DNA from 3 places in the Bacillus sp. ISL-39 genome. Region 3 is predicted to be linked to each of the others. Evidence: riboswitches for the same ligand, from Rfam matches in the RefSeq annotation. Region 3 holds a riboswitch; each other region holds the start of a gene.
What was found. Region 3 has a riboswitch for cyclic di-GMP ahead of J7E37_RS18535 (DUF192 domain-containing protein). Riboswitches for the same ligand answer to the same signal wherever they lie in the genome.

Region 1: linked by a shared signal. The riboswitch ahead of J7E37_RS09315 (LPXTG cell wall anchor domain-containing protein) and the one ahead of J7E37_RS18535 (DUF192 domain-containing protein) in region 3 are both predicted to bind cyclic di-GMP.
Region 2: linked by a shared signal. The riboswitch ahead of J7E37_RS07135 (anti-repressor SinI family protein) and the one ahead of J7E37_RS18535 (DUF192 domain-containing protein) in region 3 are both predicted to bind cyclic di-GMP.

Annotation. Positions count from the first base shown of each region.
Region 1 is NZ_JAGGQM010000009.1:46,660-54,714, reverse strand. It holds gene J7E37_RS09340 (potassium channel family protein) at 1-509, shown strand, start outside; gene J7E37_RS09335 (YugN-like family protein) at 506-913, opposite strand; gene J7E37_RS09330 (glucose-6-phosphate isomerase) at 1,202-2,551, opposite strand; gene J7E37_RS09325 (sodium/glutamate symporter) at 2,682-4,109, opposite strand; gene J7E37_RS09320 (class D sortase) at 4,181-4,864, opposite strand; gene J7E37_RS09315 (LPXTG cell wall anchor domain-containing protein) at 4,920-6,242, opposite strand; cyclic di-GMP riboswitch class I at 6,556-6,646, opposite strand; gene J7E37_RS09310 (iron-containing alcohol dehydrogenase) at 6,901-8,055, opposite strand, start outside.
Region 2 is NZ_JAGGQM010000005.1:215,340-223,394, reverse strand. It holds gene J7E37_RS07150 (nitrous oxide reductase accessory protein NosL) at 1-163, opposite strand, end outside; gene J7E37_RS07145 (helix-turn-helix domain-containing protein) at 446-775, opposite strand; gene J7E37_RS07140 (hypothetical protein) at 997-1,191, shown strand; cyclic di-GMP riboswitch class I at 1,422-1,507, shown strand; gene J7E37_RS07135 (anti-repressor SinI family protein) at 1,537-1,665, shown strand; gene J7E37_RS07130 (helix-turn-helix domain-containing protein) at 1,858-2,178, opposite strand; gene treR (trehalose operon repressor) at 2,475-3,200, shown strand; gene J7E37_RS22215 (hypothetical protein) at 3,197-3,319, shown strand; gene J7E37_RS07120 (late competence development ComFB family protein) at 3,349-3,624, opposite strand; gene J7E37_RS07115 (type 1 glutamine amidotransferase domain-containing protein) at 3,826-4,341, shown strand; gene map (type I methionyl aminopeptidase) at 4,739-5,488, shown strand; gene J7E37_RS07105 (MurR/RpiR family transcriptional regulator) at 5,674-6,534, shown strand; gene gnd (phosphogluconate dehydrogenase (NAD(+)-dependent, decarboxylating)) at 6,678-7,580, shown strand; gene J7E37_RS07095 (ABC transporter substrate-binding protein) at 7,707-8,055, shown strand, end outside.
Region 3 is NZ_JAGGQM010000027.1:13,967-22,021, reverse strand. It holds gene J7E37_RS18555 (pilus assembly protein TadG-related protein) at 1-253, opposite strand, end outside; gene J7E37_RS18550 (TadE/TadG family type IV pilus assembly protein) at 264-647, opposite strand; gene J7E37_RS18545 (A24 family peptidase) at 644-1,165, opposite strand; gene J7E37_RS18540 (Flp family type IVb pilin) at 1,293-1,484, opposite strand; gene J7E37_RS18535 (DUF192 domain-containing protein) at 1,501-1,845, opposite strand; cyclic di-GMP riboswitch class I at 1,939-2,025, opposite strand; gene J7E37_RS18530 (SET domain-containing protein) at 2,441-2,824, shown strand; gene J7E37_RS18525 (PAS domain-containing sensor histidine kinase) at 2,875-4,338, opposite strand; gene hemY (protoporphyrinogen oxidase) at 4,469-5,881, opposite strand; gene J7E37_RS18515 (ABC transporter permease subunit) at 6,726-7,523, opposite strand; gene J7E37_RS18510 (ABC transporter permease subunit) at 7,539-8,055, opposite strand, start outside.

The DNA.
Region 1 (8,055 bases), on a different contig from region 3:
GTGCGAACAAGGATGATACCTTATTGAGCGCAGGTATCTCTACAGCAAGGAAAGTGATCATTACATCAGACCAGAATCTGGATGAACTGCAAGCTGATATGAACACAATCCTTACGCTGCTTGCTATCAAAGGACTAAACCCGGAGATTCGCTGCATCGCGGAGATTCAAACGAGCGAACAGATCAATAATGCGAGGAGAGCCGGGGCTGATGAGCTGATTCCCGCAAATGCCCTTACCAGCGCTGTGCTTTTGAACAGCATCTCCTCTGCGGAGGTTGTGAACCCTTTATTGGATTTGCTGGGGGAATTGAACGGGAAACGCTTGTCTTATATTGAAGTGGAAGCTTCTCTGATTGATAAGAATTTTCAGGAGGCAAGCAGCTTTTTGCTGAAAGAGCGAAATGTTATATTGATTGGACGTAAAAGAGGGGGTGACGTAATCGTCAACCCCCAAAACAATATCAAATTTAAATTCGATGATCAGCTTCTGGCGATTTCAAATGATTAATGCTGTAATATAGCAGCCTCTAACTCCCGGACCAGTGCCCGTCCAACTTCGATATACTTTTCAGGGAAGCTGGCATCTTTATCCACCGGCTCCTGAAACTGATTGAAGGCTGCTCTGCCATTCCAAATATAAGCGTGATCATCCAATCCACGCTGGTATTTATGGGAGAGAAGGAAGGGGCGCTGAAGCTGGACAGTGCAGCCGTGGGAATCAAGCTGGCCATCAATCGCTTTGAAGGGAATCCTAAGAAATTGGTAACCAACTTCGTCATCAATTTTATAGTCGAAGGCGCCATGATCATAATCCCAGTTTCCCCCGATGGAATATCCTAACGGTTTAAGCAGCTGTTCCAGTTTAAAAAGATCAAAATGTTTGCCTTCAAGCTCAGATTGTAATTCAATCAATGAATTGTCCGCCTTTCCAATGGTTTTTGCTTAGTTTTAACCAAAAGGCCTCTTTTAATGAGTTATGAACGATTGGATTTGGCGGGAGTATGCCTTTAGGCAGGTGATGAAGGATGATGGATTCACAGATAATGGTGAAAGTTTATTTTTATTGGCGGTTTTCACAACTTTATTGGCGAAAATTTATTTTTATTGGCGAACTGGAAATTTCATACGATTTTTTCCAGTTTCAAAAAATAAATTCACACAAAAGGAGCACCCGTTTTTATCGGGTGCTCCTTTTCAGCTTTATTTAAGTCTCTTTTCCAGTTCTGCTTTCTTTTCTTCGAAGCCTGGTTTTCCAAGCAATGCGAACATGTTCACTTTGTATGCCTCAACGCCTGGCTGGTCGAATGGATTTACGCCGAGCAGGTAACCGCTCATTGCGCAGGCTTTTTCGAAGAAGTATACAAGGTATCCGAATGTATACTCATCCAACTGTGGAATCGTTAGAACAAGGTTCGGTACGCCTCCATCAGTGTGAGCCAGCATCGTTCCTTCAAACGCTTTATTGTTCACAAAATCAACTGTCTTGCCAGCAAGGTAGTTCAAGCCGTCAAGATCACTTGCAGCTTCTTCAATTGTCAGCTCATGGCGAGGCTTTTCCACCTTGATGATCGTCTCGAACAAGTCACGACGGCCTTCCTGTACATATTGACCAAGTGAGTGAAGGTCAGTAGAGAAGTTTGCTGAAGAAGGATAGATTCCCTTCTGGTCTTTCCCTTCACTTTCGCCGAACAGCTGCTTCCACCATTCAGAGAAGTACTGAAGGGATGGCTCATAGTTGATCAGCATTTCGATTGTCTTGCCTTTATTGTAAAGCGCATTACGGACTGCAGCGTATTGGTAGGCAGGATTTTCTTCAAGCTCTGACTTGCCGAAGTCTTCCCTCGCCTGTGCTGCACCCTTCATCATCGCTTCGATATCTGAACCGCTGACAGCGATTGGCAGCAAGCCTACTGCAGTCAGAACGGAATAACGTCCGCCGACATCATCAGGAATCACGAATGATTCATAGCCTTCTTCGTCAGCAAGAGTTTTCAATGCACCGCGGGCTTTATCCGTTGTCGCATAAATGCGCTTGCGTGCTTCTTCTGCTCCATACTTTTCTTCAAGCAGCTTTCGGAAAATACGGAATGCGATCGCAGGCTCCGTCGTTGTTCCAGATTTTGAAATGACATTGATGGAGAAATCTTTACCTTCCAAAAGATCCATCACATCTGTCATATAAGTTGAGCTGATGTTGTTGCCGATAAAAATAACCTGCGGTGTCTTGCGCTTTTCTTTTGAAAGAGCGTTATAGAAGCTGTGCTGTAAAAATTCAAGCGCAGCACGTGCACCAAGATAAGATCCGCCAATCCCTACGACGAGCAGGACGTCAGAATCACTTTTAATCTTTTCTGCTGACTTCTGGATGCGTGCGAATTCTTCTTTATCATAGTCTACAGGCAGATCGATCCAGCCTAAAAAGTCGCTGCCTGCACCAGTCTTTTCATGTAATGAATGATGGGCTACTTTTACAAAATCCCTTAAGTATGTAACTTCGTGTTCACCAAAAAAGCTAAGCGCCTTTGAGTAATCAAAACGAACATGTGTCATGTCTGATCCTCCATTATTTTATATTCTCTATCACTTTATCGAAATGAAACCCAATAATCAAGAAACACTCTCAGATGTAAGCGTGCCCAATTGTGAAATTTTAAGTAAACTTTGTAAAAAGTTTTTTTCATCACGATTGGGCACTCTTATTGTTCTTTTTTCCAAAGTGAAAAATACCGATTGCCAGCCATCCTGCAAACAGGATTGCTGTCCCAATTAAAACCGGAACCGGGCCGAATTGTGCAATCAGAGGCATGGAAGCGGCGGTGAACAGGCCGCCTCCGACAATGGGCTCAAACAGGATTTGTTTATAGCCGAAACCCTCGAGAGCAGGTGTTTCTTTTTCCGGATCAACAATCTGCAGTAAGAGCAGGCCTGTTGTTGTCATACCCATCGACTGCCCATATTGAAGAATCCCTCTTTCAAGCCAATATTCTGGCATAACCCTTTTGGCCAGGAAGAAAAAAGCGGCAAGATTAAACGCGATTCCCGCACCGGCAAGGATTAGGAAAGGCAGAAGATGTTCACTGATCGCTGAAATGGATAGAGTAGTGATGGATGCAACGATTAAAATATCAAGGGAAAAACCCTCAATTCGACTGAGCATTTTCTTATCAATCAGCTTGAAGGGAATAAACCGGTCATATAGCAGCTGGGTTGCCACTCCTCCTAGCAAGGCCATAGGAAACAATGGGACATGCTTGATGATTTCGATATCGTAAGCCGGACCCCAAGTTGTATTTTCCAGTAACAAAAGCCCTTTTAATAAAAGCATCCCGGCGCCGACTGCCACAAAAATGAAAAGGAAGTTGACCGTCAGCGATTCAATTGATTCCGATCTTGTTGATAATTCTCCAGCCGACCGTTCTTCATCCTCAGGATACAGGCCTTTTTGCTCTTGGCCAGAAAGCTCGGAAGCTTTTTTCGCTTCCTTCGCCATACCTTTTTTGATGCCCCAATTGACAATGATAATGCCGGTAATCACACCAGTCAGGATCCCGACTGTTGCCAGGCCTAGGGCAATACTGGCTCCTTCAGAAAAATCGAGTGCCTCGAATGTCCCTCTCATACCGGCAGCTGTACCTGGCCCGCCTTCAAATCCGATTTCAATCAGGGCGCCTGCCATTGGAGGAAGACCGAAAACTGGCTTCAAAATAAAAATCGCCAGAAGGATTCCGACCACATACTGACCCCATGATACGGTTTGTCCATAGGCAACTTGTGGACCGGCAATCTTCCATATCTTTTTGATCCCGGGAATTTTTTTACCTAAAAAAAGCGAGGCAAAAATAATGGTGATCGCGACTTCAGGAATCGAAAGCATCGCATCGTACACTTTTTCGGGGTATACGCCATTTTCAAGAAATCCTGCTCCAGGAATGATTGACCCTAGCTTCCCCAATGCTTCCTTGCTCATTAACAATCCAATTAGACCTGCAATAAGGGAAGTAGGGATAAAATACTTTTGGAAAAAAGGAATCGTCATCCGCAGGAGCATTCCGGCAGCCAGCAAGACTGCAATGAACACAAATGCCAGCAGAACACTGTTAAATTCCATCTTCTCCTCCTAGAATTTATCATTTCTCTTAATCCCATACCCTCTCATGGATGGTAAAAACACAGAATCTATTATGGCTTGATTTTCGCTTTGACAATCAGCCTGTGTGTTGCCGTATCAATAGGCGTACACGTAATGAGAGTAAGAACCTTTTCATCCTGGCTGCCATTGAGTACGGAGGTTTCATGTGGTTCCACCACAAGCGTTTCGTACACTTCATATTGGTAAGTATTGTTTTGATCTTTGACCGTCACGGTATCCCCTACGCCTATTTCATTGAGCCGGTTGAACATGCTTCCATAGGCTCTGTTTCGATGGGCAGCAATCGCACTGTTGCCAGGCATTCCGGGGGCTGCCGTTCCTTCCAGGAGACCAGCGCCTTTCTCCAAGTTTGCATCCGATGCACCATTCAAAATCGGAATCTTCACGCCAATCTTGTCAATTTCAATGACACCAACCATGCCAGCCCGAGATTTCTGTTTTATTTTTGCTGTGCCAGATGCCGTTCCTTCCTCAGACTCTTGATTTTCAACTTGTGTAATATCACTCACATCGCTCTCCGCCTGGGTTTCTATACTGAATACTTCCTCAAGTTCACTAAGACTCTCAGCAGCCACCGTATTTTCCTGATTGCCGCCTTCCCATTCTTCAATCATATTCTCCTGATTGTAGGAGGTGTAATAATCCTTTGCAGCTGGATACAAGAAGATCGAGAGACCAGCTATTATCAATAATATCGACATTACTTTTCTCATCAATTTCACCTCATAATCAAATAAAGAGGGGAATCATTTCCCCTCCAACTCGAGTTTAGTTCTTCAATGGATTCCTGAACCTTAGCATGACTCCTCCTGCCGCAATCAGGAAGCCCAGTACATAGAACATCGTCCTGCTGCTTTCACCAGTTTGAGGAAGGACCTCACCGTTCCATACTTGTTCATTTGTTGTGCCATCAGATGTATTTCCAGAACCTGAATTATTGCCAGGTGCTGTGGTCTCACTTTCCTCTTCTGTTTCTTCCTCGACTATTTCACCATCCATCTCCCAGTTCACTTGAAGTGTAAGGACACTTTCCACAATTTCCAGAGACTCGATTTCTGAAAGCAAAATCAGCTTTGTCTCACCGTTGCCAGTAATCTCTATGCCACGAATCAATTCCAGTTGGATTTCTTCCGTCAGAGTGAGACTGAAAAGTTCATTGATCCTTTCAAACTCAACTCTCTCCCCGCTCATCATTAGCAGTGTCACTTTTTCAATGTGACTTGTATTCTCATCAATCATAATTTTTATCATAGATAGTAGTGTCATCTTCTCATCCGGTTCAGATGGCTCTTCTGCAGGAATTCCACAGTCATCCAGCCAATAATTAACAGAGCCTTCCGCTTCGACTCCCACTCTTACATCACTGATCGGGACAACCAGCTCTTCACCTGTTGTAAAAATCAGCTTGAATGCCGTGACATCATCTTTAATGTACTCCCCTTCATCAAACGCTTTAAATAAAGGAGAAGAACCTGGATTCGTCATTTCCTCCCACACGCCGCTAACCTGGACATAGGCCGTTTCAACAGGATTGACACACTGATCGATGTGCAGGTGAATCTGGGTGCTTTTATTATCATCGCCTGGCACGGTTCCATCCTCAGCTGGTGTCGACTCATTTTCGCTATCTGCCGGCGTATTTTCTTCTTGGCCATTGTTTTCTTCTGGAGCATTATTTTCTTCTTGGCCATTGTTTTCTTCTGAAGCATTATTTTCTTCTTGGCCATTATTTCCTTCTGTATTTTTTTCCTGATTATCTTCCTGATTTGCACTGGTCTCAGATTCATCAGGATTGTTTGTTTCTTGTTCTGAGTTATTTTTAGTTTGTCCAATTGTCTCAGAGTCGGAACTCTTCTTATTTTCAAGGTCATTTTCCGTAGACGCTGCTTTTACATCACCACCGGACTTTCCCTTTTGGGACATTTCAGCTGATTCATTACTTTTTTGGATCTGTTCACCTTGTTTACTATTTTCTTTAAATTCTGCTTCTTGCTCATTATTTTCGGCAGCAAATGCACCTGTAACCGGGAAAGTGATCGTAAACAAAAACATGATTGCGATTAAAAAAGATAAACGTTTTTTCATTTTCATAATTTCTACTCCTTTTTATTTAGGCTCTTTTCGTAAATTTTGTTGCTTTCACAATGAAAGTAAAACCCGGCACCTGGGTTTTTACGAGTCCTAATGTAAATCTGGTCCAGAAGTTTTTCTGAAAAAAGCCCCGATACCTTTAAGGATGCGGTTGTAAGGACTACAACAACAGTCAATACGAAAACAGCCTTTATTTAAAATCAAGCATGATAAATAAATTGAATTTTCAGTTATTTACAAAAGGCATTTTCCCTCCTTTTACAAGTATTCATTCTCTTTTTCTCGACAAAACAACAGCCTGAATTCCTCTATCCATGGCAACTAGGACAATCTTAGCTGAATGTGGCAGCCTTAGACTCCTTGTTTTGCGTCCCTGTCTTTCAACAGGTTTGCCCTGAGCATGATGATGTTGATTGTGCTTATGTAAATTGTTCCTACTGCGCCATTGTCTTACATTTAGAGACTTACCACAGTTACCCAGTTACTTAAACATTTAGTCCCAGAAAAAATATTGGTAAATTTTTCTTCAGCTTCTTTTTTTACCCGTAAAAAAGGATGTTTTCAGTGTATCGATGGTTATTTTAAAAAATTCACATAAGTTTTTTTACCCATACAAAAGACAAAGGACCCAGGAAATACTCCCGGGTCCTTTAGATTTTTATAATGACATACGATAAATTTCTTGTACGTCGTCTTTATTCATTTTCGCAAAATTGCCAAATTCACCGTTCGCCATGGCTTTATCCGCCATCAATTCCAGCTTGCTGTCATCTATATCATAATCAGCAAGGCGTGACGGTGCACCGATGCTGTTCCAGAATTCACGCAGCTTTTCGATTCCTTCCAAGCCAGCTTCTTCGTCAGTCTTGCCTTCTGGGTTCACGCCGAAGACCCTGACAGCCATTTTCTTGAATCGTTCTGGTTTTACCTTAAGATTATGCTTCATCCAGTTCGGGAACAGGATGGCAAGCCCGCCTCCGTGAGGGATATCATATACTGCCGAGACGGCGTGTTCGATATTATGTGTCGCCCAATCGCCACGGTAACCCATGTTTAGGATCCCATTCAAAGCCATCGTTCCTGAATAAAGGATGGTTGCGCGGTATTCATAGTTCTCCAGGTCCTCAAGCAGCTTCGGAGCTGTTTCCATGACTGTCAAAAGCAAGGATTCGCACATGCGGTCCTGGAATTCGGTGTTTTCGGTCAGATGGAAATAATGCTCCAATACATGTGACATCATGTCAACAATTCCATAAATCGTCTGATCCTTCGGAACGGTAAAAGTGTTCACAGGATCAAGGATGGAGAATTTCGGGAATGTGACCGGGCTTCCCCAGCCATACTTTTCATTCGTTTCCCAGTTGGTGATGACAGAACCTGCATTCATTTCCGAGCCTGTGGCTGCCAAAGTGAGGACCGTACCAAATGGAAGAGCTTCTGCAGCAAAAGCTTTCTTGGTGACCAGGTCCCAGGCATCGCCTTCATATTTTGCCCCTGCAGCAATGGCCTTCGTGCAGTCAATAACGCTGCCGCCGCCTACTGCCAACAGGAATTCAATGCCTTCTTCTTTGCAGATTTTCACGCCTTTATGGACAGTCGAGAGACGGGGATTCGGTTCTACACCAGGAAGCTCGAATACTTCCGCGCCAATTTCAGTCAGAGTGTCCATGACAGAATCATAAAGACCATTGCGCTTGATGCTGCCGCCTCCATATACAAGAAGCACCTTCTTGCCATACTGAGGGACTTCATTTTTCAGTTGTTCAAGCTGGTCTTTGCCAAATATCAGTTTCGTTGGATTGTAAAAAGTAAA
Region 2 (8,055 bases), on a different contig from region 3:
CGGGTTCATGGGGGCCATCTGCATGACCATCATCCTCGTGTTTCACTTCTGTTGCGGCAGTCTCCTGACCGTCTTTCTGCTCGTTTTCAGCTGCTTCTTCTCCGCAGGCAGAAACAATTATCATTAAAAAGAATGCTATCATGACAGCAAATAATTTCTTCATTAAATTCTCCTCCTTTGATCGAATTTAATCCTATCAAGGAGTTGTGATTAAAATACGAAAAATCAATGGGGAAAACGTGAGAAGCTCACTGTTTTTATGAATATTTTGTGACAGGTTTTCCAACCTCGTATATGGTATGCCAGATTGCAGTTCCTGAACAACTTATTAGGCACTTTATAAGTTCAAAAAGGAATTCACATCCTGGTGTGTTCGTTAAGCATAAATGAACGTGAAAATACATGGTCTAAAGAGCGAGCTGGCACTGTAATTTATATAAAAGCTTTACTGTTTATCCTGTTTATTCATGCTTTTAAACTTCATGAAATCCAGATAGTAAGCAAAATCTTCCTTGCTGATTCCATTTTTTATCGCTTCATCAACGAGCCCAGCCCATTCCTCATCAACAGGCATCATTTGCTGTCCCATCAAATACTCAACGGTTGTATCCAGATGGTCTGCCAGTCTGGAAAGCACCTGTAGAGAGGGGTTTCCCTGGATCCCCCTTTCGATATAACTGAGATAGGATTTGGAAACATTCGCTTTTTCTGAGAGCTCGCTAATAGAATACTTTTTTTCAAGCCTTAAGCTTTTAATTTTCTCGCCAATCGCCATAGGGGAATCTCCTTTTAATTCATCTATTAATTCATTATAACGAACAGAATAGTTCTTTTAAAAATACAAGAAACTGAGATAAACGGAGTATTTTCTTAAAAAAGAACGATTTTTGTTCTTTTTTGAGAAAATTAGCCATATTTTAGACTTTTTCAAGATTGGTACAAATGAACTATACTTCAATGGAATAATGCAGCAAGGCACTTTAAAAAGGGGGCTGGATGGCCGTGTACAGAAAAAATTGTGATCGATGCAATCGTCCTTCGTTTAGCAGCAGCGAGGTTGGGGAGTGGCTCTGCCCGATTTGCGGAAATGATTTAACGAGATATCCGTTCTTTAATGCCATCAGTCTTGAAAAAGTGGCCATGTTATCAGACTGGAAAAAGCAAAAGTATAAAAAAACTACCCATCCATAAGTTTATGGGGGTAAATGAATAAAAAGAGTACAACAATTAAGGATGTTATTTGACAAAAAACTTTATTTAAATGATTGTAATTTTTAGATAAATGACCGTTATAGCTGTGATTTTGTAATTGTTTGGAAGAAAAAAGAAAAAAACCTTCAAATGCTGGCGACAAATAATTACATGTTAAATATATAGAACAAGGTACAATGACATTGGGAGTTCAGAAGTGAGTAAAAAGGTACAGAAAAAGGCAAACTTGTTGAAAAACTAGGACGCAAAGTCACGGGTCTAAGGTGCAATCGACTATGATGGCCGGACTGCCTGGAATACTAACTGTATTTTGGGGGGAAGAACTTGATTAAAGAGCAGGTAGTTTTCGAAGAACTGGATACAGAATGGATGCAGCTAATATTAACAGCATTAGAAATGGGAATTAACAAAGAAGAAATCAGGGAATTTTTAACGAAGACGAAAAATAGCTAAGTGGTTTATACATAGAGAATAAAAGTGCGATCGAGCAGCTCTTATGGAGGTGCTTTTTATTTTTTTCGTAATGGCTGTTTTTTTTATATTGATTGCTGCTTTTCGAACATATACTGGAATCCGAGTTTATTAAGGTATCGGGGCTCTTTTCGAGGAGAATTCTAAAGGACAGCCATGAAGGCTGTCCTTGAATTATTTATTATGGAGTCTCCATTTATTGAATTCCAGAAACTCACGGAATTGATCCTTCGTGATTCCAGAATCCATTGCCTCTTTTACAAGATTGACCCAGTCTGAATCCATGTTCTCTTTATCGGGTTGTTCATGAATGAGATGGTCCACAGGTACATTCAGTACTCCAGCTATTTTTTCTAAAAATTGTATTGAAGGATTTGTTTGGAGATTTCGCTCTAGGGAACTCAAATATGATTTTGCCACGCCAGCTTGCTCTGCCAATTCGGATAGGGACATTCTTTTTTCTTGTCGAAGTTTTTTGACGCGTTCACCAATCAATGTTATCCACACACCTTATCAATTTATATTTACATCATAACAAATCTGATAAAATAGTTCCATATTGAGAACAACTTATAGAACAATTATAACCAAACATCAAGTCTTCCTGGTCTACTTTTAATAAAAAACATGTTGGGAAAAAACTCGTTGCTTTTATATCGGCCATTGCAGTGCTCAGTTATACATCATTTTAGGGATAATTAATTAAAATCCAAACACAGTTGTCCGCTGTATTCAAACGGGCCTAAAAAAGGTAAAATGGTAGCAATAAGACAAGATACGGGTGATGTGTTATGCAGAAAAAATATTTATTGATCTATGAAGAAATTTCAAAACAGATTCAGGAAGGTGTTTATCCTCCTAAAACGATTTTGCCTTCTGAAAACGAATTTGCGGATATGTATCAAACTTCCAGGGAAACCATCCGCAAAGCGCTGAATCTGCTAGCTCAAAATGGATTCATCCAAAAAATCCGCGGCAAAGGTTCACTGGTGCTGGACTTGAAACGACATCAGTTTCCGATAACCGGATTGATCAGTTTCAAAGAACTGGCGGAGAACATGGGCGGAAAAGCGAAAACGACTGTGGAAGAGTTCACTCTCGAGCTGGCGGGCCGGGAAATTGCCCGGGAATTGAATGTAGCGGATGATGAAAAGGTTTGGAAGGTAAAAAGAGTCCGGCATATTGATGAAGAACGAGTGATTCTCGATAAGGATTATCTCGTAGAAAGGCATGTGCCAGGACTGTCACGCGAGAAATGCGAAAACTCAATATTTGAGTACATTGAAGGTCAGCTTGAGAAAAAAATCAGCTTTGCGAAGAAAGAATTCACGGTGGAGGAACCCAGCGAGGAGGACCGGGAGCTTCTTGATATGGAAGGATTCCATGCAATCGTCATCGTGAAAAACTATATTTATTTTGATGATGCCACCCTGTTCCAATATACAGAGTCAAGGCACCGTCCCGACAAGTTCCGGTTCGTTGATTTTGCCAGACGGATGGATACGCAGACTCTATGAATAAAAAGAAGCTGCCATTGATGATGCCGGGTGAACCAGGCAATCAAATGGCAGCTTTTTATTTATTCAGTAAGGAACTGGATACTTCACTTAAAGACGTGCTCTTCTCCAGCTCCTGACTTCTCCAGTCGGAAAGGTACTTTTCTGATTAATGCTTCGGGTACTTCCCGACAAGGTGGATGGCGCTGATGATTCTTTTATTGATCCAGGCTCTGTTTTCCTGGGTATTTAGCTGTTCGTAGACCATCTTCCGGCCGTCTTCTGTAGTGACATAGTGACTTGGAAGAGTATTCAGGCTGATGGCGATAATATCATTCCGGCACTTCTGACAATTGCAAAAAGTCTGGTAATCCGGGCTCATCATCAGCACATTAACAAGAGTCGAAACGACCTCTTCCATTACATTGACATAACTAAATTTCATGGTGTCTCTCTCCCTATTGATGTCCTAAGTTAAATTATAGTTGAATGACGCAAATATAAAATCTTTTTTTTATCTTTGTTATAAGATAGGTCTAATTACACTTCGTTATACAAAATAATGGAAGTTCAGCTGGATGTTTCATAGTCGTAGGACAGGGAATTTTAGATAGTGGAGAATTTTTTAAAAGGAGATGTTGAAACTATGGGTAAAAAAATTGCCTGTGTAATAACAGACTTATTTGAAGATGTAGAATATCTCGAGCCTTCACGTGCTTTTACCGAAGCAGGGCATGAAGTTATAACAATTGAAAAGGAAAAAGGGAAGACCGTAACAGGGAAGCAAGGAAAAGCCGAGGTCAAGATTGATGAGAGCATCGACAACGTCAAGCCCGAAGATTTCGATGCCTTATTCATTCCGGGCGGCTTCTCACCAGACCAGCTGCGTGAAGATGACCGATTCGTGCAATTCGCCAAGTACTTCATGGACGAGAAGAAGCCAGTCTTCGCGATTTGCCACGGACCACAGCTGCTGCTGACAGCTAAAACACTCGAAGGCAGAGGCGCGACAGGCTACAAGTCCATCCGCGTCGACATGGAATATGCCGGAGCAAAATACATGGACAAAGAAGTCGTAGTCTGCTGCAATCAGCTCGTGACAAGCAGGGAGCCGAAGGATATCCCGGCGTTCAACCGTGAAGCACTTAAGGTTCTGGGATAATATTGGTAGAGAACCCTTTTGCCTCGGCAGAAGGGTTTTTTATTGTGTGTGGAAACTGGAAAAAAACCTGTGGAATTTCCAATTCGCTATAAAAATGAAAAACTCGCTATAAAACCGAAAAACTCGCTATAAAAACGAGAAAGTCGCTATAAAAACGAGAAAGTCGCTATAAAAATGATAAAGTCGCTATAAAAATGATAAAGTCGCTATAAAAGTGAAGTTTACGCTATAAAAAAATATTGCAGAGATTTGTTTTTAGGATGTTACGCCAAGTCACATGATCCAATCCAGTAAACTAATGCTATTTTCATTTTTACCCTTCGGTGAACTGGTTCATTTTGCGAAATTTTACGTATAAGATAATATAAAGGATGAAATAAATCAGGGAGATGACGGAATGATTGTTTTAAAATCGGCACGTGAGATTGAAAATATGAAGGCAGCGGGCAAGCTGCTCGCTTCCGTGCATAAAGAATTGCGCAAACTTATCAAGCCGGGGGTAACCACTTGGGAAATCGACCAGTTTGTTGAGGATTACTTGAAAAAGCATGGAGCCACTCCTCAGCAGAAGGGCTACCGTAATTATCAATATGCAACGTGTGCCAGCATCAATGATGAGGTTTGCCATGGCTTTCCTCGGAGAGAGGCGTTGAATGATGGCGATATCGTCACAATCGATATGGTCGTCAACTTGAATGGCGCCCTCGCCGATTCAGCCTGGAGCTATGCAGTCGGCAATATCAGCGAACAATCGCAAAGGCTGCTGGAGGTAACAAAAGAGGCATTATATCGCGGTATTGCTGCATCCGTACCAGGCAATCGGGTCGGCGATATCGGCCATGCGATCCAGTCATATGTGGAGGGTGAAGGCTTTTCTGTTGTGCGCGAGTTCATCGGCCACGGCATTGGCTCTGTTATTCATGAAAAGCCTGATATTCCCCACTATGGCCTGCCAGGCAAGGGGCCGAGGCTCAAGGAAGGCATGGTGTTCACTATCGAGCCGATGGTCAATGTCGGTGAGTGGAAAACAAAGATGGACGATAATGGCTGGACAGCAAGAACAGTGGACGGAAAGCTGTCTGCCCAGTATGAGCATACCATTGCGATCATGAGGGACGGTCCTGTCATTCTGACGGAACAGGATTAAAAATGCTTCGCGCTAAACCGTTAGTTTGGTCCGGTCATTTTAACAGAACAAGATTAACTAATTCATCGGGCTAAACCAAAGTTTGGCCCGATCATTTTATTAATTATGAAAAAAATTTTCATCATTCGTAAATAATGATGAAAATTATTTGGTAAAATAAAGTAATCAGAAAAGGGGGCGGAAAAATGGCCAGTGAACTGAATGGAAAAAATGTCATCGTTAAAATAAACGCGATCTACTCATCTCTTTCCTCAAAGGAGAAAACGGTCGCAGATTACATATTAAATAATACTCAGGAAATCATCCATCTATCAATCACCGAATTTTCGGAGCATGCCTCTGTTGCCGAAGCAACGATTTTTCGCTTTTGCAAAAGGCTTGGATTCAGGGGATATCAAGCTTTCAAAATCGCCCTTGCGAGTGAACTCGTGGAACCGATCAAGAATATCCATGAGGAAATAAAGGAAGAAGATGAGGTCGTCACCCTTGCGCAAAAAGTTTTCGCAGGGCATATTGAAGCAATGAAAGAAACGCTGGATCTATTGGATGCCACCGTGCTTGAAAGCATCATCGAAGTTCTTGGCAAAGCTTCGAGAATCGATTTTTACGGATCAGGAGGGTCATCGGCTATCGCACTTGATGCCTACCATAAATTTCTCCGGACAGGCATTCATTGCAATGCCCACAGTGATGGCCACCAGCAAATCATTTCGGCAGCGCTGCTCGGCTCCGGGCAGGCGGCGATCGGCATTTCGCATAGCGGCAGTAATAAAGATGTCATAGAAGCATTGAAGATAGCAAAAGCTAACGGGGCAGCGACCATCGCGATCACAGGCCATTACAAGTCGCCTCTGTCGAAAGAAGCGGATTATGTACTATATACGACATCAAGGGAAACGTTGTTCAAGTCAGAAGCACTGGCGTCAAGACTGGTTCAGCTAAGCTTGATTGATGTGCTTCACGTCGCTGTATCCGTCCGCAGGCAGGAACAAACTCTTGGCAACCTGCAAAAAATTAGGGAAGCGATATCGATTAAAAGATATTAATCATGAAAAAAATTTTCATAAAATAGATATACATACGAAAAAATATTTGATACTATCAGATTATAACGAAGCTCTTTCGGAATAACGGAGACCAGTAGGGAAGTTCATTCGAAAAAGAGCCTGACGAAAAGGAGTGCATCGATGTGAAGATAGGAATGGTTGGCCTTGGGAAAATGGGCTATAACTTGGTATTGAATTTAATGGAAAATGGCCATGAGGTTGTTGCGAACGATATTAATGAGCAAGCAATGCAGGACATCAAAGCAGAGGGTGCAGAGATTGCTGCTGATTATAAGACAATGGCAGATATGCTGCCAAAGCCGCGTGTCATCTGGCTGATGATTCCTGCAGGTGAATTGATCGACCAGGTGATCGAGAAGTTCACACCATATTTAGAAGAAGGTGACATCCTTATCGATGGAGGGAACTCAAACTATAAGGATACATTAAGACGTGCTGATAAGCTTTCAGCGGCTGGCATTCACTTCATGGATGTCGGGACAAGCGGCGGAATGGAGGGTGCCCGTAATGGTGCCTGCACAATGATTGGCGGGGATGCGGAAGTTTTTGCGCATGTAGAGCCAATCTTCAAGGACATTTCGATTGAAAAGGGCTACCTTTACACAGGTAAGGCTGGCAGCGGCCACTTCCTGAAAATGGTGCATAACGGAATAGAGTACGGCATGATGCAGGCGATGGCGGAAGGGTTCGAGATCCTTGAGAAAAGTCCGTTTGATTACGACTATAAGGAAGTTTCACGCGTATGGAACCATGGTTCTGTCATCCGCAGCTGGCTGATGGAATTGATGGAAAACGCATTCGATAAAGAACCAAAGCTTGAAAGCATCAAAGGGGTCATGCATTCATCAGGCGAAGGAAAATGGACAGTCGAAACTGCGCTTGACCTCCAAACAGCTGCGCCGGTCATCGCACTGTCATTAATGATGAGATATCGCTCTCTGGAAGAAGATACTTTTACAGGAAAAGTGGTTGCTGCGCTAAGAAATGAGTTTGGCGGCCATGCGGTTGAAAGAAAAGAAAATTAAAAACTAGGTTCTCCTCTATATGGGGGGAACCTTTTTTATGTTCATAAAATTATCCTTTTTATCAAGATGGCTACGTTGCTTTTTCCGTTATAGTGGAAGTGACTACTGGAAATGGGGGCGGAGGCTGTGAAAACAAAGTGGTATTTCTTTTTTCTGACAACGATAGCCATTTCGGCTCTTTTATATGCTTTTCTTGGAATCAAGGGAGATAAGCCGACAGAAGTTGGCATCCTGATGATCGGCGAAAACCGTTATGAGAAATTCACTGGTCTGGAAGCGGGATTGAAGGATCTGGGATATAGCGCGAAAGAAGTCCATTTTACGGTGAAAAATGCACATGATGATGAAGAGCTGATTGACAAGCAAATCGATCAGCTTCTAAAAGAAGGTCCAGACCTGATCGTTACGCTCGGCGGAATTGAAACACTTAGGCTAAAGGAAAAAATGGATGAGGCCAATATCGAGATTCCGGTTG
Region 3 (8,055 bases):
TGTCTATATTTGAGCCATCTTTATGGGCTGCAACGATGCTTCGTACCACCTCTTCAACCTTCGCTTCGTTGTTTGTCAGCTCCTGTGCTCCAGAAAGGACAGCCGCATTAGCCGTTTTCTGCAGCTCCGCCTTCGTCATATATACCATCCCGCCGTCAATTGCAAGACCGGCCATACTAAGGATGACAAACATCGAAAGGGCCGCCAAAAGAATGGTGTTTCCTGATTCATCCGCTAACCATCTTCTTGCCATTTTTTCCTCCTCACTCCACTCTGATCGTTGACTCCGCCGTAATCGTCAAGGATGAAGAAAACAGGCTGGATATAAACGGAGTGAAAAATTGATAAGGATATTCTAGCTTCACAGTTATATAGTCACCAGCAACACGTCCCGATTCTCCAGGGGAAATCGAGATGGCCAGTTTATCAATTTCATTCAGCTGTACGTAATCCCTGGCAAAAGCAGTAACTTCAGAATCACTTTTACCGAGACCTCCCACCCTGACGGTTTCCTGGGCCGCCATATGAAGATGGGCATAAGAATACATAATCCTTCCGAAATCCAAAATGCCTACCAACAGCAATAAAAGAACCGGCAGAACAAGGGCCGTCTCAACGAGTGATTGCCCTCTCTCATCACGTCTCAAAACAATCCTCCTCCAGCTGGAAACACAATGGCAGCCAAAGCTCCAATCGCGATCGCCACTCCATATGGATAGGTCGTGTTCAAGGCTTCCTTATCCAGTCCATGCGGGACTTTCATACCGCTACGCAGCCCGCCCAGGAACATGCCGATCTGTTTTAGCCTGTTTATGGCACCCTTCCTGAAAAACAGGATCAACAGTGCCAAAATCCCTCCAGCCAGCGCCATATACACAGCCGCCGTCAATACAAATACAGCTCCCTTTAAGCTCCCCACCACCGCAAGCAGTTTCACATCCCCAGCTCCCATGCCTCCGAGCAAATAGGGAATCAGCAAAATAGAGAAACCAACTGCTGTTCCTGCAAGAGCAAAGGTGAGGCCCTGGATTCCATCAGTGGCTGTATTTAAAGCCAGACCAGCTAGTAAAAAAGGAAATAAAACTTTGTTATAAATCTTCCGTTCTCTCAAATCGGTTATGACACAAATCACTATTAATGTTATCAATAAAAAGTCGACTAACATCGATCTACCTCATTTCAGTGAGGAGTTTTAAAAAAGCCTCACGTTTCTCAACGCGAGGCTGTTTCTAGGTGTACCTCTGACTACAACTTATAAGTGAATGTATAAATGCCTTAGTCAATAGGAACGATTATGGTGTAGTAGGAGTATCATTTCTTCCGGTTACAGCATCGGTTACCTCAGTAAACATAGCAAGAATTTCTTCACGCAATAAAGCTAACACTCCAACAACCGCCACCGCAATAACTCCAAGTACCAAACCGTACTCCGTCATACCTTGTCCTTGTTCTTCTGTGAATAGTGCTTTCATTTTTGCTTTCATTGTTTAAAACCCCTTTTCATTTTATTAGTTTGATAGAATGACCGACTTTCGTTCCGCTATTCCGAATCGTGCCTTCTGGAAGCTCGAAGACGGAATATGCACCTTTGCAGCGCTTTCCCATTTTCGCAGGCTCAAGTTGTTCGTCCGCGCCTACAATCTCATCGTTCTCGTTGATGTAAAGAACATCGATGGAATAGTTCATAAAAAAGGTATGGATGGACCGGCAGGGCTTTATATAGAGACTGTGTCCTTCTGGCAAGCTTTCTGTCAGCATCAACCCTTTGAATCTGCTGAAAAAGGTATCTGCTATTTTTACATCCGCTGCCAATTCTTTGCCGTTCACTTCGTTCACTAGTCTCATTTCGCTTTTCACCTCCGACTGTACAAAAATAACCCCGCCTTTACCGAAAGGGGGGTTCGCTGAATACATATTTCATGTAATTCACCCTGATCTTTCGGTAGCTGGCTGGCTTAGCAATGGATTGCCGTAGCCCCTTTAGCTTTGCGTCGCTGGTTTTCACCAGGTTTGCCTTTATCGAGAACCAGTGTATATCCGACTGATCTCTTATCCACATCATAATTTGAATCATTCTTCAACAAAATCCATCAAAAATCCTGATTTTTCTAAAAATTTAACCAGGTATTTTTGCTCAGGAAAAAGAAACTACTTTTCCGATAGATAGTACTTAAATCACTATTCGGATGGTTAACAATTTTCTGATGTGAATAACTTAGCTGAACAAAGCTTTTATTTTGGATAATTAGGCATGCTCCCTTACACGGTTTATAGGTAGAATGTTTTGTTTTCTGTGGATTTTTCCATCTCGAATAGGCCATAAACCACTAAATTCCTTGAAATAAATATGGATTTTTATAATATATTTGCATTTCTTTTAAAAAACCGTCATGCTAGTGGATGAAGAACAACAATGTAATAAAGCGAGCAGGTGAAAAAAATGATCGAAGTTAAAACTTCTGAAATTAGCGATGGTGAATTCAATAGAGGGATATTCGCAACTCGTGATATTGCAAAAGGCGAATTGATCCATGAGGCTCCCGTGCTATCCTATCCAAACGATCAGCATGTCCATATCGAGAAAACTGCGCTGGCGGATTATGCCTTCGAATATGGCATCAACCATTCTGCCCTCCTTCTTGGATATGGAATGTTATTCAACCACTCATACGAGCCTAACGCAACGTATGAAATCAATTTCGACAATCACACATTTGATTTCTATGCCTACCGTGATATCAGCGCCGGTGAAGAAATTTTCATTAATTATAATGGGGAAGAGGATAATAACGATCCATTATGGTTCAACAAAGAAGAGGAATAACAAGAAAACGGCTTCCCATTCAGGGAGCCGCTTTTTTATGGTTCTCTATCCTATATCTCCAAACAATCCAGTTCAACAATCACTGTTGTCCCCTTACCCTCTTCACTGATGATCTTCATTGTTCCATTATGCTCCTGGATGATTTTATTGCTCACCGTCAATCCAAGTCCAATCCCTTTATCTTTTGTCGTATAAAAAGGCGTCCCAAGGTATCTAAGCCGGTCCGCTTCGATGCCCGTTCCCTCATCTGAAATGCTTATCTGCAGCTTCCCCGAACCTTTCATCTGAAGGTCAATATGAATTTTCCCGCCTTCAGGCATGGATTCAATCGCATTTTTCATAAAGTTTAAAAATACCTGTTTTAGCTGGTGCGGATTGCATGAAAGCATGAGATTCTTTTCTTGAAAATTAGTGATGATTTGGACATTATGCAACAATGCTTGCGGGTGAATTATTTTGATTGTGCTGTCCAGGATTGACTTCATGTTTCCCTTTACAAACTTTACCGCCTGCGGCTTTGCAAGTGACATAAACTCATTGACTATCGTATCGATCCTGTCAAGTTCATTCATGATGATAGCCAGGTAATCCTCCTGCTTCTCCTTATCGAGACATGTCTGCAATAATTTCGAGAAACCTTTCAATGAAGTAAGCGGATTGCGAATTTCATGAGCCACTCCTGCTGCCAGCTGTCCGGTGATGGAAAGCCTGTCCAGGTTTCGGATCGTGGCGTCCTGCTTGACACGGTCGGTAATATTCCTGCCGACACTGACAAATGACTCTATCTCTTTTTTCTCATTGTAAATCGGTGAAAAATTGTACTCTGTGTAAACCGTATTTTGGTCACAGGTCGTAAACTTCTTCCGTAAAATTTGGGGTTCACCTGATTCCAGAATTTCCTCAAGCTTTTTATCAAGAATGACATCTTCATCAGGTGTCAAAAATTCACTCAAGCTTTTGCCGACAATTTGCTCTGGCTTCAGACTGATTACTTTTCCATGTGAGGGTGATGCATACACTATCACTTTATTCTTATCAATCACCTTGATCATGTCAGTCGTATTCTCGGTGATCAATTCGTACAATTCCCGGGTTCTATTCAGTTCACGCTCCATGTTCACCATTTTGGTAATGTCACGGTAAATCGCAATGATTGCGATGATTTTCCCGTGCTTATTCCGAAAAGGAGAGTAGGAGACCGCAATATCCAGCATTGATCCGTCTTTATGATATCGCTGGGTTATCATATTTGTAAAAGCCTTGCCATTCTTGACTTGGGCTATGATTCCTGGAACATAATCAGGGTTTGAGAACTCATAAAAGGTTCTTCCAATCAAGTCTTCTTCTGTATAGCCGAATATTTCGGTGTACTTATGGTTGATTCTTAAAAATCGATTCTCCATATCGACAATAGCAAATCCGTCAGCCGTGCAATCCAAAAATAAACTCAGCAGTTCATTAGGATTATAGATTGTTTCATCATCTGTCCCGAATATTGGGAAACTATTACGCATAGAGATCTCTCCAAACTTTTTTTCCTTATAAATCTATTTTACAGAAGATTTAGATATTTAAAAAGAAATATTTGGCTATCATACTATTAAAAGTAAAAAACCGCTATCTTTTGAAAGACAGCGGCAGATATTACTTTGAAGTCAGATGGCTGATTACTTTTTCCACCGCAGATTCCGCCTGGTCGATACAGCCAGGGATGCCCACTCCCTCAAATGACCCTCCGGCAAGGAAGACACCAGGAAGTTCCCGGCTAAGCTGCTTTTTAACTAGGGCAATTCTTTCAAGATGCCCGACCGTATATTGCGGCATCGCTTTTCTCCACCTTGTTATGACATGGAAGAGGGGTTTTGCGGTAATGTTCATTGTCTTATTCAAGTCTCTTAATACCAGCTCGACGATCTCCTCATCTGACAAATCAACTGCTTCCTGGTCATCCGGTTTACCGACATAGCAGCGGAGCAAGGCCATATCATCAGGAGATGTGCCAGGCCATTTCTTGTGCGTCCAGGTACATGCAGTTATCCTGAAATCGCTGTTCCTTGAAACGAGGAAGCCAGTACCATTGATATCTTTCTCGATTGCTGATTTCGGGAATGCCATCGCGACATTTGCCACGGAATTGGACGGCATATCTGTAAACTGTTCCATAAATGCGTATTCGGAAAGCATACGCTGGGCATGGAAATGATCTGTAGTAATGACGACACTGTCCGCTGCTTCTACTTCGCCAGTTTCGAAGTGAACTTGATAGGTATTTCCTGTCTTCGCTACCTTTTTCACAGCATTTCCCTTCATGACCGTCCCCTCTTCCAGGCGGCTTTCAACCCGGTGGATCAACTCCTCGAGGCCCGTTGACAATGAGATGAACATGCCCTTTTTTGAGCCAGGCTTTTTGGCTGTCTTCGGCGGCTTTGGCATCGATTTATTCAGTCCAACCACCAGGCTCCGATGCTTCTGTTCAATTTCATAGAAGTTCGGGAACAATGACATCAAGCTCAGTTCATCAATGTCGCCTGCATAAATACCTGACAGTAATGGATCAATCAGATTGTCGACCACCTCATCGCCCAGCCGATAACGGAAAAATGCTCCAAGTGACTGGTCTGCTTTCGGCTCGCCTTTTGGTAAAATAAAGTCCCCCGCCGCACGCAATTTCCCCAGAGGTGAAAATAATCCCGATAACGCAAACGGCGTCACCTTCGTAGGTATGCCCATGAAAGAACCCTCGGGCATCGTGTGAAGCTTGCCTCTAGCGTAAATATAAGATTTGCCGGCTGTGTTGGAAATGATTTTATCCTTGAGGCCAACTTCTTCTATCAATCTCATCGCACTCTTCTTTCTCGCTATGATCGAATCCGGACCTCTTTCAATAACGAATCCGTCCCGTTTTTCAGTGCTGATGACACCACCAAGGCGTTCGCTTGCCTCAATCAATTCCACTTTTATGGATAATTGCTTTTCCCTGGCTTCCTTTTGGAGATAATATGCTGCCGCCAGCCCGGTAATCCCGCCGCCAACAACAATGACCTTCTTTTCTTCCATTCCGCTCACCTATTCTTTAGTAATGTATTGATTATCCTATAATTGAATTAACTAGGTATGTGAAGTTTTTAACATATTTAAAGTATAGCACCGGAAATTAAAAGGAAGATGGTAGTTTTTTTACTAAAATGTGAACGAAGAATTTGGAGAAAATAACGAAGGATTTCCTATTTGCGGAATTTGCAGAAACGGGTGCGATTTGGAGGGATTCTTTCAAAATCAAGTATCTTTCCTTCGCTGGTACTAGATGTCTTTTAATGAAATGCACCCTTATGGAATGCTGGGCCGCTGCATAAGGGTACGATTCGCTCTTTATCGTACCTTATAGCAGACGAAAACCTCGCATAAGGGTACGATTCGCTCTTTATCGTACCCTTATAGCAGACGAAAACCTCGCATAAGGGTACGATTCGCTCTTTATCGTACCCTTATAGCAGACAAATGCCTCGCATAAGGGTACGATTCGCTCTTTATCGTACCCTTATAGCAGACAAATGCCTCGCATAAGGATACGATTCGCTCTTTATCGTACCCTTATAGCCGCGAAAACCTCGCATAAGGGTACGATTCGCTCTTTATCGTACCCTTATAGCAGACGAAAACCTTGCATAAGGATACGATTCGCTCTTTATCGTACCCTTATAGCAGACAAATGCCTCGCATAAGGGTACGATTCGCTCTTTATCGTACCCTTATAGCAGACAAATGCCTCGCATAAGGATACGATTCGCTCTTTATCATACCCTTATAGCAGACGAAAACCTTACATAAGGGTACGATTCGCTCTTTATCGTACCCTTATAGCAGACGAAAACCTTGCATAAGGGTATGATTTGCTCAGGAATCATATATTCATATCTCTTTTTCGGTAAAAGACAAAGGTCACAATTGTGAGTCCCAGCAGCAAGAAGGTTGACAGTGCCAGATAAAACGGTTCAAATCCGCCTTCCTCCAAAACCAGCTTCGCGTCAAAATACTTGAATGGAGTAAGGAATTTCAATCCATCCAGCTTTTCAGTCAAATCAATTGCAATCGACAGAATGAAGAGGATGAGCAGGATGCCTGTTGCCAAAGATGTGGCTTTTTTAGCATTCTTAAAAACTGCGGCAATCGCTGTACCGATTACGAGGAAGATCAACTGAAGGATGAACATTCCGGCCATCAGTAAGGAAATATCCCCGGTCACGTTTTCACCTTCCGCATATCTCTGGAGCATTCCCACAGAGGAAGCGAAGGTCACTGCATTGAAAATCACAACATTGACCAAAGCCGCCAACAGCTTGGATGTGATCATTCTCGACCTCGAAACAGGTTTGACCAGCAGGAACTCCACCGTCTTATCCCGTTCTTCCTTAGCGATGATCGTCGATCCGAGTATCACTGCATGAATGGCTCCCATCACGGCAAGATACAAGAATAGGACCCCATAATAACCGATAGGTGTCGACAAATCGAGCGAACCAGTACCCATGATTGCCTGGAGTGATTTAGGCATGTCGGCCATCAGTGCATTCATTGATTGCCCGGTCCCTTCCAGGCTTGAGTATTTGCCCATGCCCGAAGCAACCATGAAAATGACACCGATGCTCCAAATGATCAGCGACTTGAGATTTGCTTTCATTTCCCTTTTAAAAAGATTCATGATTTTCCCTCCTCCCTAAACGGAATGGACATCCTTTTTACCGTACAAATAATAACTGGCTATGACTGCTGCGATGATAAAAAGTGCACCGGCCAGGATAAAAGAAGTCTCATAGCCCATGTTTTCTGTGATATAGGCAGAGTCAAAATAATTGAAAGGCGTCAAATAACGCAGCGCCTTATCATCTGTCGTCGAACTGATCATCCCGAGCATGAAAAATCCGAACACAGTACCGAGTGAAACGGAAATAACGGATTTAATCCGAGGGATAATCACTGAAATAATCATTCCCAGTGCCATGAACATAAGCTGGATGAAAAACAGGGAGATAGCAATCAGGAACAAAGCTGCCTTGTCAAAATCTTTACCTTCGACAATTGATGCCATCACGAAAGTCACTGTGATAAAAACAATATTGGTGATAACCAGGGAAACCAGCGCCGCCAGCAGCTTCGCAGTAACGACCTGCGCCCTTGTAACTGGTTTTGTGAGCAGGAAGTCCGCTGTTTTTTCCCGGGATTCTTTAGATAAA